2 regions of the Proteus sp. MB838 genome follow, and region 2 is predicted to be linked to the other one. Evidence: predicted binding sites of a transcription regulator. Region 2 holds the regulator's gene; the other holds the start of a gene.
What was found. The regulator sigma-54, encoded in region 2, starts transcription at its own class of promoters, with help from an activator protein. The targets are predictions, from matches to a motif close to GTTGGCACANNTTTCGCTNT.
Positions count from the first base shown of each region.

Region 1: glnA (glutamate--ammonia ligase) is a predicted target of sigma-54. The motif match lies at 2,940-2,959, and genes of this name have one in related genera.

Region 1 covers NZ_BAABMO010000001.1:31,615-41,541, forward strand. The annotation lists gene typA (ribosome-dependent GTPase TypA) at 846-2,681, opposite strand; gene glnA (glutamate--ammonia ligase) at 3,041-4,450, shown strand; gene glnL (nitrogen regulation protein NR(II)) at 4,630-5,676, shown strand; gene glnG (nitrogen regulation protein NR(I)) at 5,687-7,108, shown strand; gene hemN (oxygen-independent coproporphyrinogen III oxidase) at 7,138-8,511, opposite strand; gene ACYUCW_RS00180 (DUF799 domain-containing protein) at 9,374-9,927, opposite strand, start outside.
Region 2 covers NZ_BAABMO010000025.1:4,405-14,331, forward strand. The annotation lists gene kdsD (arabinose-5-phosphate isomerase KdsD) at 1-428, shown strand, start outside; gene kdsC (3-deoxy-manno-octulosonate-8-phosphatase KdsC) at 456-1,013, shown strand; gene lptC (LPS export ABC transporter periplasmic protein LptC) at 1,031-1,609, shown strand; gene lptA (lipopolysaccharide ABC transporter substrate-binding protein LptA) at 1,590-2,123, shown strand; gene lptB (LPS export ABC transporter ATP-binding protein) at 2,130-2,855, shown strand; gene rpoN (RNA polymerase factor sigma-54) at 2,915-4,390, shown strand; gene hpf (ribosome hibernation promoting factor) at 4,414-4,701, shown strand; gene ptsN (PTS IIA-like nitrogen regulatory protein PtsN) at 4,857-5,324, shown strand; gene rapZ (RNase adapter RapZ) at 5,409-6,263, shown strand; gene npr (PTS phosphocarrier protein NPr) at 6,260-6,532, shown strand; gene rnk (nucleoside diphosphate kinase regulator) at 6,707-7,117, shown strand; gene pmbA (metalloprotease PmbA) at 7,223-8,551, opposite strand; gene yjgA (ribosome biogenesis factor YjgA) at 8,738-9,298, shown strand; gene ACYUCW_RS11865 (barstar family protein) at 9,389-9,670, opposite strand; gene ACYUCW_RS11870 (ribonuclease) at 9,670-9,927, opposite strand, start outside.

The sequences.
Region 1 (9,927 bases), on a different contig from region 2:
ATCCAATTTATTTGGTGTAGATAACTCTGCCTCCATCAATATCTGATCTTTTTGTCATTATCACACATCTTTTGTTATTACATTTTAGTTTCAGATAAGACCCATTATGTTAAACGGGCGAATTAGTTAGCGAAAACCACCCGTTCATCCCCATCAAAGTTCTTCAAAGCAATTTTAAGACTCGAACCAAAAACCATCCTAACAGTTTAGAACGGTTTCTGTGCTATTCAATGGCATTTTTAACATCTTTTTTTTAAACCTAAAAATACGGTTAACGTTTTTAAAAGTAGCCAATGATTTATGAGATTATGAGATATCGGATGAAAGCGAAAAAAGTAAAACCCGAGACTGAGATGCACAAATGAAAAAGGCTCAACCAAATGGTCAAAAGGAAAAATCGGTTTAGTCCGGCGCAAATAGAACTATGGAAAAAGGAGCAAGAAGACCAAGAACCACGAGATGCCTGGCTTACTGAAAGTGAAGAGGCGATAAAACGTCACATGAAAGACTTATAGCATTTAGCATAAAAACCTAATGCCTCAATGTGGTACTAATCAAAACAGAGCGAAGCGACAACATCTTCTTGTCTTTGCTTTTCTCCATGATCGGTTATTGTGCCTTAGCTCGTGCAACTAGCTAAGTTGGATACTTCTGGTTAGGTTGGGCTTCTTTCGATGGTGCAATCGAAAAATCTCTAGTCCGTTGATTGGTGCTCTTATCAGGTACGCACTGTAATTTTTCGATACCGCAAGGGTAGAGCTGGGATCACTTCACAGAAGTGACGGGGGTTTTATAAACTCAGGGCGCTTAACGCGCCCTAAGAATTATATTATCAGAATAACAAATTAGTCTTTGCTACGATAAGCACGACGACGATCGTTTTCTGAAAGATGACGTTTACGTAAACGAATAGATTGTGGAGTCACTTCCACTAATTCATCATCATCAATAAACTCTAATGCTTGTTCTAATGTTTGCTTGATATGTGGCGTCAGCGTTGTCGCTTCATCCGTACCAGAAGCACGCATATTTGTCAGTTTTTTACCTGTTAAGCAGTTTACTGTTAAGTCATTAGAGCGAGTATGAATACCAATAACTTGGCCTTCATAAACTTCTGCACCATGAGTAACAAATAACTTACCACGATCTTGTAAGCTATACAGCGCGTAAGCAACAGCTTTACCCTGACCATTAGAGATCATCACACCATTATTACGACGACCGATTTCACCTGGGCGCACATCGTCATAATGACTGAATGTTGCGTACAGTAAACCAGTACCTGATGTCATCGTCATAAACTCAGTACGGAAGCCAATTAAACCACGGCTAGGGATAATGTAGTCTAAACGTACACGTCCTTTACCATCTGGTTGCATGTCGCGCATTTCACCTTTACGCTCACCCATCGCTTGCATCACATCACCTTGGTGCTGCTCTTCAATATCGATAGTGACTTGTTCGAAAGGCTCTTGTTTACGACCATCAATCTCGCGGAAGATAACTTTCGGACGAGATACGGCTAATTCGTAACCTTCACGGCGCATATTTTCAATCAGTACTGATAGGTGTAATTCACCACGACCTGATACACGGAATGCATCTGGATCTTCAGTCTCTTCAACACGCAGTGCTACGTTATGAACTAACTCTTTTTTCAGACGATCTAAGATCTGACGAGAAGTAACAAACTTACCTTCACGACCACAGAATGGTGATGTATTAACACAGAAATACATGCTAACAGTAGGCTCATCAACGGCTAATGCAGGTAATGCTTCCACAGCACCTACTTCGCAAATCGTATCAGAAATATTTAATTCACCTAAACCTGTAATCGCAATGATGTCGCCAGCTTCTGCAACGTCAACATCGATACGCTCTAAGCCTAAATGACCTAATACTTTACCTACTTTACCGTTGCGGGTATTACCTTCGCTATCGATGATAGTCACTTGTTGATTAGGTTTTACTTTACCGCGCTTAATACGGCCAATACCGATAACACCCAGATAGTTATTATAATCTAACTGAGAAATCTGCATCTGGAAGGTCCCCTCCAGATCGACTTTTGGCGGCTCTACATATTTGACGATAGCTTCATATAATGGAGTCATATCATCAGCCATGTCATTATAATCTGTTCCCGCAATACCATTTAATGCTGATGCATAGATAATTGGGAAATCCAGTTGTTCGTCAGTCGCACCTAAGTTAACAAACAGATCAAAGACCTGATCAACAACCCAATCAGGGCGTGCACCTGGACGGTCAACTTTGTTGATAACAACGATAGGTTTTAAGTTGTTAGCAAACGCTTTTTGTGTCACAAAGCGAGTTTGTGGCATTGGGCCATCCATCGCGTCAACCAGCAATAGAACGCTGTCTACCATAGACATAACGCGTTCTACCTCACCACCGAAGTCGGCGTGTCCTGGGGTATCTACGATATTAATACGATAGTCATTCCATTTAATCGCTGTATTTTTCGCAAGAATAGTAATTCCGCGCTCTCTTTCGAGATCATTAGAGTCCATCACGCGCTCAGCAACGGTTTCACGTTCACCGAACGTGCCAGATTGCTGTAGTAATTTATCGACAATAGTAGTTTTACCATGGTCAACGTGGGCGATGATGGCGATATTACGCAAGTTTTCGATCACAAAATTTGCCTCAGGCATTGTAGAAATAAGCGTGTTATTGTACACGCTTTAGACGAGAGACTAAACAAGATCACAATAATGATTGCTTAACAATATGCAATTAATTGAATTGTGATCCTTTTCACGCCTCAGAAATAAGTCGTCTTGAACCGATTGCACCAAAATTGTGCAACTATTCAGACTTAATTTGCACCAAATTTGTGCAATAATTAAAAAATCACGGGGGATATTCTACACTAAACTTCATCAATACAGTATATATCCCTTTTTAGATAAGTTGGCATGCTTTTCGCAATAGAGTTTAGGTGAGCAAAAAATTCACCGAAAAATGTGTAAGGCCACTGCACTTAATAAAACCATTCGCCAGGAGAGTTACTATGTCCCTTGAACATGTGTTATCCATGATTGAAGAACATAAAGTTAGATATATTGACTTACGTTTCACTGATACCCGCGGTAAAGAACAACATATTACTATTCCGGCGCATCAAGTTAACGATGATTTCTTTGAAGAAGGAAAAATGTTCGACGGCTCCTCTATTGGTGGTTGGAAAGGCATTAATGAATCAGATATGGTGCTAATGCCTGATGCTACAACAGCGATGCTTGACCCATTTTTCCAAGATCCAACATTAATTATTCGTTGTGATGTTTTAGAGCCAGGCACTATGCAAGGTTACGATCGTGACCCGCGCTCTATCTCAAAACGTGCAGAAGACTACTTAAAATCAAGTGGTATCGCTGACACCGTCCTATTTGGCCCTGAACCTGAATTCTTCCTTTTTGATGATATTCGTTTTAAAAATGATATCTCTGGTGCTTCTTATGCCATCAATGATATTGAAGCAGCATGGAATACCAATACACAATATGAAGAAGGTAACAAAGGTCATCGCCCAATGGTAAAAGGAGGTTACTTCCCTCTCCCTCCGGTTGATTCCTCACAAGATATTCGCTCGACCATGTGTAATATCATGGAAGAGATGGGCTTAGTGGTTGAAGCACACCACCACGAAGTCGCAACTGCAGGTCAAAATGAAGTGGCAACCCGCTTTAATACCATGACCAAAAAAGCAGATGAAACTCAAATTTATAAATACGTAGTACAAAACGTCGCTAACGTATTTGGTAAAACCGCGACCTTTATGCCAAAACCTTTAGTGGGTGATAATGGCTCAGGTATGCACTGCCACATGTCACTGTCTAAAAATGGTGTCAATTTATTTGCTGGTGATAAATATGGCGGATTATCTGAAATGGCGCTGTATTACATCGGTGGTATTATCAAACATGCTCGTGCATTAAACGCATTTACTAACCCAACCACTAACTCATATAAACGCTTAGTGCCGGGATTTGAAGCCCCTGTTATGCTGGCTTATTCTGCCCGTAACCGCTCAGCATCCATTCGTATTCCGGTAGTCGCTAGCATGAAAGCACGCCGTATCGAAGTGCGTTTCCCAGATCCTTTAGCTAACCCTTACCTTGCATTTGCAGCTCAATTAATGGCAGGTCTTGATGGTATTATCAATAAAATTCACCCAGGTGATGCCATGGATAAAAACCTCTATGACTTACCCCCAGAAGAAGCTAAAGAGATCCCAACAGTGGCAGGTTCATTAGAAGAGGCGCTCAATGCCCTTGATAATGACCGTGAATTCTTAACCCGTGGCGGTGTATTCACTGATGATGCTTTAGACGCTTATCTTGAGCTATTACGTACTGATGTGCAGCGTGTTCGTATGGCACCACATCCACTTGAATTTGAAATGTATTACAGTGCGTAACGCACAATAGTTAAAGTACTTACTTTGCTTATGATTTTTTTGTTGCCGTGAAGCTATTTTGCCCATCTTCGGATGGGCTCTTTTCTCTCTAATGAGGCATCTGTTAATAAATTACGCATCTGTTCATTTATGAAAAAAAAGGTAAGATGCACTAAAATGGTGCAATGGGAGTATTCAATATGGAAACGGCGGATTTACCTGATAACACACTTATTTTGGATTCATTAATCCACTCAGTATTGGTTATCAACCAAGAGTTTATTATTTGCTATGCAAACCATGCTGCATTGCAATTACTGGCTCAAAGTCGTCGCAAATTATTTGAAACCCCTTTTAGCGCACTGTTTAGTTATTCCTCTTTTGATGAACAGTTAATGCGTGAAACATTAGCAAATGGGCAAAGCTTCACTGATAACGAAGTGATTTTGGTTATTAATAACCAATCACACACTATGTCGCTCAGTGCCCAGCCTATTTCCGAGCAACACATTTTGTTGGAGCTGGCGCCTATGGATAGTCAACGCCGGTTAAGCCAAGAGCAGATACAACAAGCACAACAAATGGCGGCTAGGGAATTGGTTAGGGGACTGGCACATGAAATTAAAAATCCACTCGGTGGATTACGAGGGGCGGCTCAATTATTAGCAAAATCATTACCTGATCCTGCGCTGACTGAGTATACCCAAGTCATTATTGAACAAGCCGATCGCCTAAGAGCGCTTGTGGATAGGTTACTCGGCCCACAACATCCCGGCACCAAAACCTTTCAGAGTATTCATCATGTTGTAGAGCGTGTTGCACAACTTATCACATTAGAATGCCCTGAAAATGTCACCTTACTCAAAGATTACGATCCTAGTCTACCTGAGCTTTCACACTATCCGGATCAGATTGAGCAGGTATTGTTAAATATTACCCGCAATGCATTACAGGCAGTGGAGAAAACTGGGGGAACTATTATTTTGCGAACCCGAACAGCGTTCCAAGTCACACTGCAGGGTGAACGTCATCGACTAGTGGCTCGCATTGATGTGATTGATACTGGCGCGGGTATTCCTCCTCATCTACAAGACACGCTTTTTTACCCGATGGTCAGTGGCAGAGAAGGCGGAAATGGCCTTGGTTTATCCATTGCACGTAGCTTAGTCGACCAACACGCCGGTAAAATTGAGTTTACCAGTTGGCCGGGAAATACCGAGTTTTCTATTTACTTGCCAATAAAATAGGAGATAACCAATGCAAAAAGGAAATATATGGGTTGTCGATGATGATAGCTCTATTCGCTGGGTGCTTGAGCGAGCTATTACACGAGAAGGCCTTACATGTAAAACCTTCGAACACGCTAATGACGTCCTCAGTGCACTCAATAGTGAACTTCCCGATGTATTATTATCAGATATTCGTATGCCTGATATTGATGGTTTATCTCTATTAAAAAGCGTTAAAGAGCAACACCCTACGTTGCCGGTTATTATCATGACAGCGCATTCTGATCTTGATGCCGCGGTAAATGCTTATCAGCAAGGGGCATTTGATTATCTCCCCAAGCCTTTTGATATTGATGATACACTTGCACTCATTCATCGTGCTATTACGCACTATCGAGAGCAAAAACAACCTAATACAACAGAAAATAACCTTCAATCTGTCTCTGACATGATTGGCGAAGCCCCTGCGATGCAAGAGGTTTATCGCATTATTGGTCGCCTTTCTCGCTCATCAATTAGTGTGCTTATCAATGGCGAGTCGGGTACTGGTAAAGAATTAGTTGCACATGCTCTTCATCGCCATAGTCCGAGAGCACAAGCCCCTTTTATTGCACTCAATATGGCGGCTATTCCCAAAGACTTAATTGAATCAGAACTTTTTGGTCATGAAAAAGGGGCATTTACTGGTGCATCTCAAGTACGCCAAGGTCGTTTTGAACAAGCAAATGGCGGTTCCCTCTTTCTTGATGAAATTGGCGATATGCCACTGGATATTCAAACCCGCTTATTACGCGTCTTGGCTGAAGGTCAATTTTATCGTGTTGGCGGTTATGCCCCTGTAAAAGTCGATGTACGTATTATTGCCGCGACTCATCAAGACTTAGAAAAACGTGTAATGGAAGGTGATTTTCGTGAAGATCTCTACCATCGACTCAATGTAATACGTATTCAATTACCTCCACTGCGTGATAGAACAGAAGATATTCCAAGCTTAGCGCGTTATTTTCTCCAAAAAACCGCTCGAGAGCTTGGTGTTGAAACCAAAGTGCTCCACCAGCAAAGTTTACATTGCATGATGGAATACCACTGGTCAGGTAACGTCAGACAATTAGAAAACGTATGTCGTTGGTTAACGGTTATGACCGCTAGCCAAGAGATTATGCCGCAAGATTTACCTCAAGAGATCCGCCAATCAGATGAGAAGAGCAAATCGATACCTCGAGTCTCCTCTCAACATTGGTCACAACATCTTTCATTATGGGCGGATGAGGTATTCAGTGAAGGCAAAGAAAATATTCTTAATGATGCTCTACCGCAATTTGAGCGCACCTTACTACTCAGTGCGCTTTCCTATACAAAAGGCCATAAACAAGATGCTGCACGTTTATTAGGATGGGGAAGAAATACGCTGACACGTAAATTAAAAGAGTTAGGTATAGAGGAGTTTTAAGTCACTCCCCTCCCTTTTATTTTTGCCCACTAAATCACTCGAGAGAATTGGCGTTGGCGCATTTGATTACGTAAATAAGTATCAAAACACATACAAATATTACGGATCAATAAACGTCCTCTTGGAGTGACCTGAATTTTTTCTGCGCTGATCTCCACCAATCCATCTTCTGCCATTGGTGCAAGCAATGCTAAGTCTTCTTTAAAATAATCTTGGAAATCAAGCTGATATAGATTTTCAATCTCAGTAAAGTTAAGATGGAAATTACAAATCAAGGTCTTAATAACATCGCGACGAATACAATCATCATGAGTTAGAGAGAGTCCACGCCACAACGCATGCCCTTCGCTATTTACGCGAGCATAATACTCTTTTAGCACTTTTTCGTTCTGCGCATAGTGATCACCCAGCATACTGATAGCTGAAACGCCCATTCCCAATAAGTCACACTCTTCATGAGTGGTATATCCTTGGAAATTACGATGTAGAATACCTTGGCGTTGTGCAACCGCTAATTCATCATCAGGCTTAGCAAAGTGATCCATACCAATAAACTGATAACCATTTGTGGTGAGTGTGGTGATAGTCTCTTGCAAGATCTCTAACTTTTCTTCTGCAAGTGGTAAATCTTCATCTTTAATTTTACGTTGTGCGGCAAATAAATTAGGTAAATGTGCATAATTGAACACACTTAAGCGATCAGGGGACAATTCAATCACTTTTTTTAACGTAAAAGCAAAACTTTCTTTAGTCTGTTTAGGTAGCCCATAGATCAAATCAATACTGGTAGAATGAAAGCCCACTTCACGCGCTCTTGCTACTAATGAAAAGATAAATGCTTCATCTTGTTCACGATTAACTTTTTGTTGCACCTCTTTATTAAAATCTTGCACCCCCATACTTAGGCGGTTAAATCCCTCATTGTGTAAATGATCAATAACATCTAACTCAATCTCACGGGGATCAATTTCAATAGAGAGCTCAGCATTTTCCACAAAATGAAAATGTTGTCTTAATAAGGCGACTAAGCGACTAATTTGCTGTTTATCAAGAAAAGTGGGAGTACCGCCCCCCCAATGCATTTGGGTCACTTTTCTATTTTTAAAATAGCGAGCGCGATTAATAATTTCTTTTTCTAAAACATCAAGATATTCATCAGCTTTATGTTTATGGCGCGTGATAATTTTATTACAACCGCAGAAATAACATAACTTATGGCAGAAAGGAATGTGAATATACAGTGACAGAGGTCGTTCGGGATAACGCTTTGTTGCTTGTTCGAAATCCGCATCACTATATTGCTGATTAAATTCCAATGCCGTTGGGTATGATGTGTAGCGCGGACCTGAATAGTTATACTTATGGATCAGGTCAAGATCCCAAATAATTGTTTGTTCTGACATGCTTCTACCTTCCAAAAGTGAACCGCCGATGTGCCATACCAGCCAACAGACATTATGACCACCAGAAATAATAGTGTAACCAATAAATGCTTAACTGAACACGAGAGAAAAAAAGATCCTGTTTTTGATCTTTTCACTCTATCTGTAAATAATCACTCAAGTAAAAAATATGATATAGATCACATTAAACGGAAATAGTATTACTGTTAAAATTTATTTATGAATAATTTAAGTTTATTCAATATGTTAGTAGCACATTTTAATGACACATCTTTTTTCGATTATTTTTATAACACATTAAAAAAAATATATTACTCAAAATACACTTTAAAATAAATAAATATATCGTTTTATTAATTTTATTATATTTTTATTCTCTCATAATTCGATAGTTATAATTATAATGATAATTAGCCCTTTACCTAATTTATAATATTACATACTCTATATTTAAACATTGATTAATATCCAATTAAGTCGTGTTTTGATTTAAATTTGAGGCTCAGTAAAAGAATAAAGGTCGCTATATTACAAGGAAAGATAGCACTCCCCATTACCTTTTCGCATTCATTCTGATATTTCTCTTATTTAATCGTCTCTTTATATATTCCGAATTAAGGATTATGCGCCACGGAAGGAAATGGACAATCAACCAAGGATGGTTAGTTCTCTGCGATATATCATTTCCCCCCCTTAATGTTTCACTCTCAAATCAGTAGTCGCACGCTGTTTATATAAAATGCAGATAAAATCACCCAATATAAATAAGAATAATTATTATTTATAATAGATAAATAAAAACGCGGCTTATATTTACAATATAAACCGCGTCTTTTAAAAGAGTAATCACTATAACAAACTGTTATTGTCCCTCTTTTTCATAGTGGGGAGAGCGAGGACCATATAAGATCCCATTGGCATGTCCAGCAGAGAGTAAACGCACACTTGCTACTCCTGCAATTTCGTGACTTTTATCTGCAATAGTATCAACAATTTGAGTCACTACTGCAGAAACTAACATGCCCACCAAACCATTCGATGCTGTATCCCCTTCTGCACTCGATGCACTGGCATGTCCACTCCACAGTAAGGCACCATTACGTAAATCAACCAATTTAGCACTGGCACTGACACGCGTCTCACTGGCGATCACTTGATAAGAAGTACCATATTGGGTGACATCCAAATAGAGCACAGAATCCGCACCAAAAATCTCACGTAACTTACTAGGACTCACCGCTTGGATATCGCTTCCCGTTGACAAACCATTTTGTTTAAAGGTCTCTTCAACAACCGCGACAGGAAAAACATAATAGCCAGCTTCCGCCAAAGGATAAGTCACTTGAGATAAAAAGCTATGGGCAGCTTCTACTTCTGGAGTCTGATTTTTAGGTAACAGCACTAAAATGCTTTTTG
Region 2 (9,927 bases):
TTGCACTATCGCATCCCGGTGGTGCATTGGGGCGTAAATTATTGCTTCATGTCAGTGATTTAATGAATAAAGAGGATGATATTCCACGCGTCAGCAAAGAAGCGACATTACGCGAAGCACTGGTAGAGATCACCCGTAAAAAATTAGGTATGACCGTTATCTGTGATGATAATATGTTGATTAACGGTATTTTTACTGATGGTGATTTGCGTCGTATCTTTGATTTAGGTATTGATCTTAATAATGCCAAAATATCAGATGTAATGACGAAAGGCGGAATTCGCATTTCCCCAGATAGCTTAGCGGTAGAAGCGCTTAATTTAATGCAAGCAAAACATATCACTTCACTGTTAGTCACTGAACCAGATAGTGATATTTTATTAGGTGTTTTACATATGCACGATTTATTGCAAGCTGGGGTTGTTTAAGCTTGTTATGCGTTCATAAGGATAAAGATGAATACAATGATAGAGACCTGCTACGGTGCAGTAAGCAAGCAAATAATGCAAAAAGCAGAAAAAGTCCAATTGCTGATTTGCGATGTTGATGGTGTGATGTCTGACGGACTTATTTATATGGGCAATAACGGTGAAGAGTTGAAAGCGTTTAATGTCCGTGATGGCTATGGCATTCGTTGTTTACTTACATCGGGTATTGAGGTCGCTATCATTACGGGTCGTCAATCTAAGCTTTTAGAAGATAGAGCCAAAACACTTGGCATTACATATCTTTACCAAGGACAGCATAATAAGCTTTTGGCGTATCAACAACTGTTAGATACACTAAACCTTAAACCAGAACAGACAGCCTATATTGGCGATGATCTGATTGATTTACCGGTAATGGAAAAAGTAGGACTGTCAGTTGCCGTTGCTGATGCCCATCCATTACTCACACCTCGTGCCGACTATGTTACCCATATTTTAGGTGGACGCGGTGCAGTACGAGAATTATGTGATTTGATCCTATTAGCCCAAGGTCGACTTGAAGAAGCTAAAGGTTTATCGATTTAAACGTATAACGACACAGAATGAATAAATTAAAATCCTGGTTTACCCTGATTTTAGCCATTATTGCTCTTGGGCTGATTGGCTGGAACTATACTAACAATACTGAGCTTGATGATGGAAAGATTGTTGAAGATGGTCAACCCACCTACCAATCTAAATCATCAATATCCTTTGTTTATGAACCAACAGGTATACTGGGATATAAACTAGTTGCTGATGATGTCAAAAACTATGCTCAGCAAAAGTTTACATGGTTTACTAATCCTGTCTTAACGACTTATTCGCCGACAGGAGATGCAACATGGACCGTGCGTGCAAATAAAGCCAAACTGACAAACAGTAAAATGCTCTATCTTTATGGCGACGTTCAAATTGATAGTTTAACTGATGACTCCCAACTTCAGCGGATCAGCACAGAAAATGCTATCGCAGATCTGGATACACAAGATGTTTCCTCTGATGATGAAGTGACTATTATCGGCGTCGGACTGAAATCAGTCGGCTTAAAAATGCGAGGCAATCTGCGTGAAAAACGTGCAGAGCTGATTGAACAGGTGAACACCTATTATGAGATCCCTAATGAATCGAAAAATCCGTAATACACTAATTATCAGTACGTTATTCTCAATAAGTGTCCCAGTTATGGCACTTAAAGATGATACACAACAACCTATTGTTGTTAATTCCGAGAAACAGTCACTTAATTTAGAAAAAAACATTACCACTTTCACACAAAATGTTGTGGTAAAACAAGGCTCTATTGATATAAGAGCTGATAAAGTAGTGGTTACACGTCCTGGTGGCGATTCTAAAAAAATCGTGATTGAAGCTTTTGGTAACCCTGTGACATTCTATCAGTTACAAGATGATGGTAAACCAATCAAAGGTCGTGGTGATAAAATGACCTATGAGATGGACAAAGAGCTGGTGACCTTAACAGGTAAAGCTTATCTTGAACAATTAGACAGTAATATCACCGGTGATAAAATCACTTATCTCGTACCGACACAACAAATGGAAGCATTTAGCGGTAAGGGAAAACAAGTCACCACCGTTTTACTCCCTTCTCAGTTACAAGAGAAAGGTCCCGGTGTTAACAACAAAGGTAAGTAACACTTTATGGCGCTGTTAAAAGCTGAAAATTTAGCAAAAGCATACAAAGGGCGCACCGTTGTCGGTGATGTGAGCCTCAATGTTAACTCCGGTGAGATTGTTGGCTTACTTGGCCCTAACGGTGCGGGGAAAACCACCACCTTTTATATGGTGGTAGGTATTGTCGCCCGTGATGCGGGTAGCATTACTATCGACGATGAAGATATTACCTTACTCCCGTTACATGAACGTGCACGTAAGGGTATTGGTTATTTGCCACAAGAAGCCTCTATTTTTAGACGCTTAAGCGTTTATGACAATATCATGGGAATTTTAGAAATACGCCATGATTTAACGGCCGAACAACGAAAAGATCGTGCAGAAGAGCTACTTGAAGAGTTTAATGTCAGTCACTTACGTAATAGTTTAGGGCAATCTTTATCAGGGGGTGAACGCCGTCGTGTAGAGATAGCACGGGCGCTAGCGGCAAATCCTAAATTTATTTTATTGGATGAGCCTTTTGCCGGTGTTGACCCTATTTCCGTTTTAGATATTAAGAAAATTATCCAACATCTACGCGATTATGGCTTGGGCGTATTAATTACCGACCATAATGTACGCGAAACCTTAGATGTGTGTGAACGTGCTTATATCGTCAGTCAAGGACACCTTATTGCCCATGGTTCACCAGAAGAAATTTTGGCAAATGAGCAAGTTAAACGTGTTTACTTAGGTGAAGGCTTCCGCCTGTGATCTGAGTGACACTTTTATTTCGTCACGGATGACAACATAAGAGGATCCATCGCATCACTATGAAACAAAGTCTGCAACTTCGTCTTAGTCAGCAATTGGCCATGACGCCACAGCTCCAACAGGCTATTCGTTTGTTGCAACTTTCTACGCTTGAATTACAACAAGAAATTCAACAAGCCCTTGAATCTAACCCATTGCTTGAACAAGAAGACGATCAAGCGGATGTAACGCATTCTGATAGCTCATCAACACAAGAGAGTGATGATAGTACACCAGACAATGAGCGTGATAATGAGGTGTTAGATACCCTAGATGCACTAGAGCAAAAGGAGATGCCTGACGATCTTCCTCTCGATACCCAATGGGAAGAAATTTACACCGCAGGCACCCCTTCAGGCACCAGTAATGATTATGCGGCTGATGAATTACCACTCTATCAAGGTGAAACCACGGCTTCACTGCAAGATTACCTAACTTGGCAAGCTGACCTAACACCTTTTACTGATACTGATCGTGCTATCGCGACAAGCATTATTGATGCTGTCGATGAAACAGGATATTTAACAGTTTCAACAGATGACATTCTTGCCGGAATGGGTGATGATGAGTTAGAGCTTGATGAGATTGAAGCGGTATTAAAGCGTATTCAACGCTTTGATCCCGTAGGTGTCGCTGCCAGAGACTTAAAAGAGTGTCTGTTAATTCAATTGTCGACATTTCCAACTAATACACCTTATTTGAAAGAGACTCAACTTGTTATTGAGCACTATTTAGCGTTATTAGGTAATCGTGATTTTCGCCAATTAATGCGTCACACTAAGCTACGTGAAGAGACATTAAAAGTAGTAATTGAGACCATTCAATCTCTTGATCCAAAACCGGGTTTAAGTATTGATACAGAGGAATCACAGTATGTTATTCCTGATGTACTGGTAAAAAAATCAGGAGAACACTGGCAAGTTGAGTTAAATACGGATAGCATTCCCCGCCTACGCATAAATGAGACTTATGCAGCGCTTGGGCAATCAGCTCAAAACGAAAGCGATGGGAAATTTATTCGTGACAATTTACAAGAGGCTAAATGGCTGATAAAAAGCTTAGAAAGCCGTAATGAGACATTATTAAAAGTCGCTCATTGCATTGTTGACACACAGCAGGCGTTTTTCGAATTCGGTGAAGAGCATATGAAACCCCTTGTTTTGGCCGATATTGCAGAACAGGTTGAGATGCACGAGTCCACCATTTCTCGCGTTACAACGCAAAAATATTTGCATTGTCCTCGGGGAATTTTCGAATTGAAGTATTTTTTCTCAAGCCACGTAAATACTGATAACGGAGGTGAAGCCTCTTCAACAGCAATTCGGGCTTTAGTGAAGAAACTAATCGCAGCAGAAAACCCAGCGAAACCACTAAGTGATAGTAAACTGGCAAATATGCTCGCCGAGCTTGGTATACAGGTTGCTCGACGAACTGTTGCGAAATATAGAGAGTCATTATCCATCCCGCCTTCAAATCAACGTAAAGAGTTGGTTTGAGCATAATTGAGAAGGAAGACACTATGGAACTTCAAATCACTGGTCATAATATTGAATTAACTGATGCTCTGCGTGATACCGTCAAAGCAAAAAGCGCTAAATTACCTCAGTTCTTTGACAAAATTAATAACGTCCAAGTTATCCTCAAAGTCGAAAAAGTGACTAAAATTGCGGAAGCGACGATTCAAGTAAATGGCGGTGAATTACATGCCTCTGCGGAAGCAGAAGATATGTACGCAGCAATTGATGGATTAATGGATAAACTGGCTCGTCAATTAACCAAACACAAAGATAAACTGAGACAACATTAATTCATTTCCCATTGTAAAATGGGAATACAATCGGCGATGTTAGGGTGTTATTGATGTCGCGTTTGTTCAATTAAAAACAGCGCCTAAATAATCCGCTAACAAAAACCAGATGTCACTCTGTGGCATCTGGTTTGCTGGTCTAAGTGAATAAGACAATGAACAACGATACAAAGATGAATATTAGCGACGTACTTACTCTGGCATGTACACATAACAATGTGCATTGCACAAGTAAAAAACGCGCGTTAGAAATTATCAGTGAGAATGCAGCTCAAGCACTAAATTTACCAGAAACACTGATTTTTGAGGCTTTATTAACGCGTGAAAAAGTCGGTACAACAGGGATTGGGGGTGGATTGGCTATCCCTCATGGGCGTATTGAAAGTGATGAAACTGAAAAAGTTGTTGGTGTGTTTCTTCACCTAAGCGAGCCTATTGCCTTCGACGCTATTGATAATCAACCTGTCGATTTGTTGTTTGCATTACTCGTTCCTGCAACACAATGTAAGGAACATTTACACACACTGTCTTTGATTGCAAAACAGTTGGCTGACAAAAATTTATGTCGCCGACTACGCTCCGCACAAAGTGATGAAGAGCTTTATCAGATTATCACAGAATAAACCTAATGGGTTTGGGTTTATCAGGACGCGAATAGCATACAGTGGAATGATATTCATCACTGGGAAATTAAGGGGAGCTACCTCATGGTGCTGATGATAGTCAGCGGACGCTCTGGTTCAGGTAAGTCAGTCGCTTTGCGTGCGCTTGAGGACATGGGATTTTATTGCGTTGATAACTTACCTGTCGATCTGTTACCGGAGCTTGCGAAAACACTGGCTGAGCGTGATGCTGCCGCTGCCGCAGTCAGTATTGACGTACGTAATATGCCAGAATCACCGGAGATTTTCGAAAAGGCGCTGGAAAGTTTACCCGCGGAATATTCTCCACAACTGTTATTTTTAGATGCTGATAGAAATACGCTGATCCGCCGTTATAGTGATACTCGACGCTTACACCCTCTTTCAACGAAAAACCTCTCGCTAGAAATGGCGATTGATACAGAGAGTGATCTGCTCGAACCTTTACGATCACGGGCTGACCTGATTATTGATACCTCAGAGATGTCAGTGCATGAATTAGCCGAAATGCTACGTACACGCTTACTCGGTAAACGTGAACGCGAATTGACCATGGTATTTGAGTCTTTCGGTTTTAAACATGGTATTCCTATCGATGCTGATTATGTCTTTGATGTACGATTTTTACCTAATCCCCACTGGGATCCCAAATTACGCCCAATGACGGGGTTAGATCGTCCAGTCGCAGCCTTCCTCGATCGCCATACCGAAGTGCATAACTTTATTTATCAAACAAGAAGTTATCTAGAACTTTGGCTACCGATGTTAGAGACGAATAATCGTAGTTACCTAACTGTTGCTATTGGTTGTACTGGCGGCAAACATCGTTCTGTTTACGTGGCTGAACAACTGGCTGACTATTTCCGCTCTAGAGGGAAAAACGTACAATCACGCCATAGAACACTTGAAAAGCGCAAATGACCCAATATCGACGCGTAGCGATAAAAAACCGTTTAGGCATGCATGCAAGGCCTGCCATGAAATTGTTTGATTTGGTCAATACATTTCAATCAACGGTGACGTTACGTAACCATGAAGGCGTTGAGGCGCAAGCAGATAGTGTGATTGCGATGTTGATGTTAGATTCCGAACAAGGCAGTCACATCGATATAGAAGCCAGTGGCTGTGATGAAAAAGAAGCGATTGATGCGATTATTGCATTATTTGAATCAGGGTTTGATGAAGATTAATTCTAATTAAAAACAATAGATTAGCATTTCTTAACAAAAATCCCAGAAAGAGACTGTGATCACTGCCTCTTTCTTTTTGCTACAGAACCGCCTATTATCTTACATAGAGTTTAACAACACCCCCACCTAATCCGTGGGGGTGTTGTTTTGCATTGGAACAAATTGGAGTGTGGTATGACAAAGCCAACAATTATCATCAATGAACTTGATGCAGAACGTTTAGATTCATTACTAGAGCAACCTGCCTTTGCAGACAGCCCAATTGCAGAAGCTTTAAATGAAGAGTTAGATCGTGCTGACATTGTTACACCAGCTGATATCCCTGCTAACATCGTCACCATGAACAGCAAAGTCCGTTTTATGGACTTAAAAAATAATGAAGAGCGTATTCGTACTTTAGTTTACCCTGCTTCATTAAAAGATAGTGCGACTGAATTATCAGTCATGGCGCCAATGGGGGCGGCACTATTAGGTTTAGCTATCAATGATGAGATCAGTTGGCAGCTTCCTAATGGCCTTGAAACTAAGGTCAAAGTATTAGAAATTCTCTACCAACCTGAAGCTGCTGGTGAATTACACCGTTAAGCAATGCTGAAGGTTCGCGTGTTATTTTTTATCTTATTAACGCAATAAAATACAAGTAAGCGCGATATCTCAGCCCACTTATGGGCTGAGATTAAAGGCAAGGTGCTACTGACCTGCGATACTCATTTCTGGTAATAGTAGTGATCCACACTGAATATTACTGCGTGTTTCAATATCATCACCTATTGTGGCAATATTCGCCCACATCTCTTTCAAGTTACCGGCAATAGTCACTTCACTCACTGGATACTGAATTTCACCATTTTCGACCCAGAAACCGCTCGCACCACGGGAATAATCCCCTGTCACCGTGCTAACCCCTTGTCCCATTAACTCAGTGACCACAAGCCCTGTGCCCATCTCTTTTAACAACTCATCAAAGGAGAGACCTTGCCCTGGGATACGCCAGTTATGAATGCCCCCCGCATGTCCATTGCTTTTTAACCCTAATTTTCTTGCGGAATAGCTAGTAAGGAGCCACTCTTGCAGTACCCCATCTTTAATAATATCTGCATCTGATGTGCGTACCCCTTCACTATCAAAAGGCGTTGATGCTAATCCTCCCACAATATGTGGACGCTCTTGAATATTTAACCATTGAGGGAAAATCTGTTTTCCTAAGCTATCTAACAAACAAGATGACTCACGGTAGATCATGCTACCACTGATGGCTGCCACTAAATGACCGAAGATCCCCGTTGCTACTTCCGCTGAGAAGAGAACAGGCGCCTTCATGGTGGATAATTTACGGGGAGCTAGACGAGATAAGGTACGGCGTGCACACTCTTGTCCTACCCATTCAGGAGATTGTAATGCCTCAAAACGGCGACTAATGGTATAGGCATAATCGCGCTCCATATCCTCACCCTCACGAGCGATAACGCAACTCGACATTGAATAACGAGATGAAGAGTAGCTTTTTAATAAACCAAGGCTGTTACCAAAGACGCGAGTTCCACTATGACTATTAAAGCTTCCCCCTTCGGTATTGACGATACGGCTATCACTGTCTAATGCAGCTTGCTCCGCTCGAGACGCCAGCTCAATCGCTTTATCTGCTGTTATGTCTGTTGGGTGGTAGAGATCAAGAAAAGGGGCATCGAAGGCTAACAGGGCTTTATCAGCAGGCCCTGCATAAGGATCAACAGAAGTGTAGCGCGCAATATCTACCGCCGCTTGTACTGCACGTTTAATCGCATCAGGACTTAAATCTGTAGAAGATGCACTCCCTTTACGTTGTTGCTGATAGACGGTGATCCCTAAGGCACCATCACTATTAAATTCAACATTTTCTACTTCACCATAGCGTGTACTAACGCTTATGCCTGTTGATTTATTAATTGCAACTTCTGCACCGTCACACTGTTTTGAGGCGATCTCCAGTGCAAGAGAAACTGCCTCTTCCAGCTGTTTTACCTGATCTGTATTATTCATTGAGAACCATTTTCCTAAGGAGAACATCACTTTTTACTTATTTTTGCTAAAGTAAATCAATTGACAGGTGGTCAACAAGCGATTTTCCCAGTTACAATAGAAGATATATGAATGTTATCACCCGTCGGGCTTTTGGTCATTCACCAAATCACACTCCCGGCTTACTCTGCAACAGGAATTTTTATTATGGCAAAGCAGCCAGAAGAGTGGCACTACCTCAATCCTGAATTTGACAATACACCGTTAGAAGAGGAAGAAGAGGAAGAGATCATTTGGGTCAGCAAAAGTGAAATTAAACGTGATGCTGAAGCGTTAAAGAAATTAGGCACCGAACTTGTTGAGTTAAGTACTCAAGAGCTTGAACGTGTTCCTCTTGATGAAAAACTACTCGCTTCAATTAAATTGGCGCAAAAGGTACAACGCGAAGCGCGTCGTCGCCAAATTCAATATATCGGTAAGTTACTCCGTAATGTTGATGAAGAGCCGATCCGCCAAGCACTAGATAAACTAAAAAATCGCCATAATCAGCAAATTTTAGTGTTACATAAACTAGAAGATCTGCGTACACGTCTGATTGACGGTGGTAATGAAGTGATTGAGGAAGTGGTAGCGCTTTATCCTATGGCCGATCGCCAGCAATTACGCACACTTATTCGTAATGCTAAAAAAGAGAAAGAAGCCAATAAACCGCCAAAATCATTCCGCTTATTGTTTCAATATCTAAAAGATCTCTCAGAGTCAGCTTAACGACTGATGCTCCTGAAAACGCAGTGCTAAATCATGATACCACTGCGGTTTTCAGGATACCTTGTAATACTTATGGGCTTTCAGCTAGCTCTACTTAGCTTTTTTATGTTCACAATGAAAGCGAAATAGCTCTTTACCCAGCGTCTCTTGCGCTTCTTGCATTATCTCAATAATGGGCTGGAAGGTGCGGGAATGATGCGGTGCATGTCTGAAAACAATATTAACAGGCAATTCAATTTCTCCTGTTAATACATCCCATAACGCATCAAGATTATTACCGAATGCTTCATCTAATTGAAATTGCTGAGCAAACTGATGATAAAAAGCATCTCGATCCGCCAATGTGCTGAAATCAAAAATAATCTGTTTCATTAAGGTGCAACTCTTTGCATGGTACGGTAATGATCGGTGGTTAAATAAATTAATCCGTCATTAGAATATAGCAGGCGATCGCTACCACGATGTCCACATTGATAATTGACATCTGCTTCAAACCATTGGCGCCCTGCTTCTTCAGGTAACTGTTTTTCACGGTTCATAAAGCGATCACCACCAATCGCCCGTCCTGGTAAAACGTCACATAAATTGCCCGCTTTCGCATTCCAACCTTTAGCTCGAGCCTCTTTTTT